DNA from 2 places in the Pseudooceanicola aquaeponti genome. Region 2 is predicted to be linked to the other one. Evidence: riboswitches for the same ligand, from Rfam matches in the RefSeq annotation. Region 2 holds a riboswitch; the other holds the start of a gene.
The links. A riboswitch is a leader RNA that binds a small molecule or an ion and turns the genes downstream of it on or off. The one in region 2 is predicted to bind cobalamin.

Region 1 (2,388 bases), on a different contig from region 2:
GTCCTCGACGACCTGGCGGTCCTCGTCGTTGGTGTGTTCCCAGACGGTCTTCAGGTTCTCCAGGTCGTAATCCACGCCCTCGACCGCGTCCTTGTTGACCAGCCAGGTGGTCTGCACCTCGGTTTCGGTCGGGCTGATCGGGGTCACGCGGAAGGTGATCGAGTGATCCGACAGGAAGTGGTTCCAGGTGGTGGGATAGTGGAACTTCAGCAGCGTCCCGGCATCCAGGAAGGGCACACGACCGAGGCGCTTTTGCACTGCGATCTTGCCGTTCATGGTGTAGCTTTCGGCACCATCCAAGAGCGGCATCCGGGCGATGCGGTACTGGCCGTCCTCGGCCATCTGGAAGCGCGAGGGGGCACCGGCGCCTTCCAGGCGCTGGAAATGCGCCTCGACCTTGGGCGGGAAGGTGCCGTCCTGGCTGACGCCGGTGATCGTCGGATCCTCGGGGTAGGTGCGGCAGAGCGAGGGGTGGTTGCCCGCGCAGTGATAGCACTCGCGGTTGTTTTCCCACACCAGCTTCCAGTTGCCGTTCTCGACGATGGTCGACTGGAAGGCGACCTTGGCATTGGCCAGGTCGTGGACGTCCAGATAGGGGGTGACGGTGGCGGCGAAGGCGTCGAAATCGGGCGCCTCGTCGGCCAGGCAGATATAGACCAGACCCGAGACGACACGGCAGTTCACCGGCTTCAGCCCATGGGCGGCGGCGTCGAAATCGGGGCCCATGTCGCGGGCCCACAGCAGGCGCCCGTCCAGCTCGTAGGTCCACTGGTGGTAGGGGCAGACCAGCTTGGCCACATTGCCCGAGGCGCCCTTGCAGATGACCGACCCGCGGTGGCGGCAGGTGTTGTGGAAGGCGCGGATCTCGCCGTCCTGTCCCTTCACGATGATCACCCGGTAGGGGCCGACCTTGTGGGTGACATAGCTGCCGCCCTTGGGCAGGGCCGCGACGGGGGTCGCGAACAGCCAGTCGCGATACCAGATCGTTTCCATGTCCAGATCGAAGATCTGCGGATCGGTATAGAACGCCTGCTCGAGGGAATGACCGGGCGTGCGCCGGCTGAGCATGTCACGTGCCTTGGCCTGAACGTCCATGGCGAGCCTCCTTGACCGGGACGCACCCGGGGTAACTGGGACTGGACAACGGGGCACGGCACGAGATCCCACGAGGACGCAAGGGATCCGATGCCGCCACCACCGCCGCCCGCGGTTTGGCGTGATGCGGGGCTGGTTTCCGGGCTTGATCCACCGGGGCTGAATTGCCCCGACCTTCCACCGCCTTCCCGGACCCGTCCTGTCCGGTGGCCGCTGGCAAAAGGCCCTGCGGATCTTACCGTTGCGGGGGCAGCGCCGGTCTTGCACCGGCTTCCCAATTCTCGTCCCCCCGGAAGGCGACGCACCCAACATCTTCTTTCGGAAAATAGACCGGGCGCGACACCGCGATCATGCATTTGCGACATGGTGTGCGCCGGAAGAGACCTCGGGAAAATCCACGGGCCCTTGCCCCGTCGAAATGCGCCATCGACCCGGCAGGATGCGACGCGAAAGGACGCCCTGGCGCGGGATCGGGGGGCTGGGCGGCCCGGTCGAACGTGCCGCGCCGCAGAATCGGCGCGCGGACGGGGCAGGCGGGGCTGGAACATGAACGCCGCTCATATTCTCCATGCCTTATATGAAGTGGATGATCTGTTTGGCCGCGCGTAAGGAGGGGGCTCCGGGCAGGCCCTGTCGGCTGTGCCCTTTCTTTATGCAGGGTCCAGGTTTCATGTCCGCCGCTTCGCTTCGCCACTCGCCCGTTTTCGACCAGATCCGCGCCGCCGCGCGCGAGCGTATCCTGATCCTGGACGGGGCCATGGGCACGGCCATTCAGGATCTGGGCCTGGCCGAGGCGGATTTCCACGGCCATGGGGCGGGCTGCGGCTGTGGCTGTGCCCTGCCGCCGGGGGCGGAGAACGACCGCCCGCAGAAGGGCAATAACGACCTGCTGAACCTGACCCGCCCCGAGGTCATCGAAGAGATCCACCTGAATTACGCCCGCGCCGGGGCCGATATCGTCGAGACCAACACCTTTTCCTCGACCACCATTGCCCAGGCCGATTACGGCATGGAAGAACAGGTGCGGGCGCTGAACGTCGTGGGCGCGCGTCTGGCGCGCCAGGCGATGGACCGGGCCGAGGCCGAGGACGGGCGCCGCCGCTTTGTCGCGGGCGCGCTTGGCCCGACCAACCGCACCGCCTCGATCAGCCCGGACGTGAACGACCCGGGCTACCGCGCCGTCACCTTCGACGACCTGCGCCGCGCCTATGCGGAACAGGCCGAGGCCCTGCTGGAAGGGGGCGCCGACCTGCTGCTGATCGAAACCATTTTCGACACGCTGAACGCCAAGGC
Region 2 (2,388 bases):
GGAACTTCTTCTTGAAGGCGGCGTCCCAGATCCGCGCCAGGAACTCGGCCGGATAGGCTTCCAGCACCTCGGCCTCGTAGTAGCCTTCGTCGACCAGATAGCCCAGCTTCTCGTCCAGCGAGTGGAAGAAGACGGTGTTCTGGTTCACATGTTGCAGGAAATACTGACGCGCCGCCTTGCGGTCGGCATCGAAGCGGATGTTCCCCTCGGCGTCGTAGAGGTTCAGCATCGCGTTCAATGCGTGGTAGTCGAGCGTCTCGCTTACGCGGTCGTCAAGCATTCGGTCCCCCAGAAACTCTTCAGCCCGTCTTGCACGCGGGCGATGTCGGCGGCTGTGCCCGCCAGTTCGAACTTGTACATCAGCGGTACGTTGCACTTGCGGGCGATGATGTCGCCCGCCTGGCCGTAGAACCGCCCGAAATTGCGGTTGCCCGAGGCGATCACCCCGCGCAGCCCGGCCCGGCGGGCCGGGTCGTTGAGAAAGCGGATTACCTGTTTCGGCACCGCGCCGCGCCCCTCGCCATCGGCATAGGTCGGGCAGATCAGCACATAGCGGTCAGGCAGCTCGGGCAGGGCCTCTTTCGGCGAGATCGGGATGCGCGCCGCGGCCAGGCCAAGCTGGCGGACGAAGCGCACGGTATTGCCCGAGGCAGAGCTGAAATAGACAAGACCCGACATGATCCGCGTCCCCGATGGATCCGGTTGGACCGCCCGCCCCCGGCCCCGGCAGCAGGGGCGCCATGGGGGCGGGCGTTGCGCTGTGAAACCGCCGCCGCGCCGGGCTGGCCCGGGCGGGGCGGTTCGGGATCAGACCAGGCGGCCGATCAGGTCGGGGCGGAAGCCCGACCAGTGCTCTTCACCGGCGATGACGACGGGGGCCTGGCGATAGCCCATCTCGGTCACGCGGGTCATTGCCTCGGCGTCCTCGGTCAGGTCGACGACGGCATAGTCGATGCCACGGGCTTCCAGCGCGCGGGTGGTGGCGGTGCACTGAACACAGGCGGGCTTCGAGTAGACGGTGATGGTCATCTGCATCCTCAATCGTTTTTCGGGAAGGGCAGAAGACGCGACAGCCCCCGGGCGGTGGCCCGGGTGGGACTGTAAGACGCGCTCCGAACCCTCCGTTCGGCTCATCCATTTCAGGCTTCTGGCAGGTCTCCTGACTCGCCGATCATGGCGCGGCCGCCCTTCCCGGAGAGCCTGTCTCCAGTGGATTTTCGGCGTTGCGATCGACTTACAGTTGCGGGGGCAGTTCCGGCTTTTCACCGGGTTCCCAATTACCGCCCGGCAGAACCGGGCGAACCAGAAGCTACCCGATTTGGTGATCGGTTCTGACAGTTTCGTCAATATGTAGTTTGTGTAAAGGCGGCGCTGCGCCCGGGCATTTGCCCGGTGCCGGGCCGCAAGATTCTGTTTTTCAAGGGCTTGGGGCGGCCCGCGCCGATGCGAAAATTTTTGGCGCCCCCTGCCGGTGTCGGGGCAGGCCGAGGGGCGGGGTCCGGCCCAGGGTCGGGCCCCGGGCGCGGTCAGATCCGGTTCACCCCGGGCCGTCCGTCCAGCACCGCAAAGCTTTGCGCCACGCGGGCCGTGGCCTGGGGGTCCTTGCGGTCGGAAATGGCGATGAAATCCACCTGGGCGCTGTCGGCCCCCAGGGTCATCACCCCATAGCCGTGCTGGCGGCCGGTGGCGAATCTCAGGTGGGGATTCTCGGCCAGGGCGCGGGCGATGGCGGTTTCGCTGGGCGGGTTCGAGGTGATCGCGCCGGTGACAAACTCGGTTGCCAGGGTGGGCGCGCCCTCGGCGCCGAAGTCGCGTTTCACATCGGCGGCATAGAAGGCGTGCAGGTCGCCGCCGATCACCAGCGGATTGGCCAGCCCGGCCTCCTGGACCGAGGTCAGCAGCCGGGCGCGGGCGTGGCGGTAGCCGTCCCAGGTGTCCAGGCTGAACCGTTCGTCGGGGCCCTCTTCCAGGTCGCGTTCCGACACAAGGGTCTGCTGGGCAATCACCGTCCAGCGGGCCTTCGACCCCTTCAGCGTGGCGTCAAGCCAGTGTTCCTGCTGGGCCCCCAGCATGGTGCGCGCCGGGCTGTCCTGGCCCGCGTGGTCGGGCAGGGCGGCCGAGCGATACTGGCGGTCGTCCAGCAGGGCCAGGTCCAGCAGGCCGCCGAATGCGTGGCTGCCGTAGATGCGGAAATGGGCGAAATCGCCGCCCACATGGGGCGGCACCGGCATATGTTCGTACCAGGCCTGATAGGCGGCGGCGCGCATCTTCAGGAAGGGGGCGCCGCCCTGCACCCTGGGGGCGTCGTCATTGTGGTAGTTGTTGGCGACCTCGTGGTCGTCCCAGATGGCCAGCCAGGGGGCGGCGGCATGGGCGGCCTGAAGATCG

Region 1: linked by a shared signal. The riboswitch ahead of ACRARE_RS07935 (aromatic ring-hydroxylating oxygenase subunit alpha) and the one ahead of nrdH (glutaredoxin-like protein NrdH) in region 2 are both predicted to bind cobalamin.

Annotation. Positions count from the first base shown of each region.
Region 1 covers NZ_JBPAXY010000003.1:255,156-257,543, forward strand. Annotated here, with positions in the region: gene ACRARE_RS07935 (aromatic ring-hydroxylating oxygenase subunit alpha) at 1-1,095, opposite strand, end outside; cobalamin riboswitch at 1,209-1,419, opposite strand; gene metH (methionine synthase) at 1,766-2,388, shown strand, end outside.
Region 2 covers NZ_JBPAXY010000001.1:465,005-467,392, reverse strand. Annotated here, with positions in the region: gene nrdE (class 1b ribonucleoside-diphosphate reductase subunit alpha) at 1-280, opposite strand, end outside; gene nrdI (class Ib ribonucleoside-diphosphate reductase assembly flavoprotein NrdI) at 262-678, opposite strand; gene nrdH (glutaredoxin-like protein NrdH) at 808-1,029, opposite strand; cobalamin riboswitch at 1,133-1,322, opposite strand; gene ACRARE_RS02245 (alkaline phosphatase D family protein) at 1,527-2,388, opposite strand, start outside.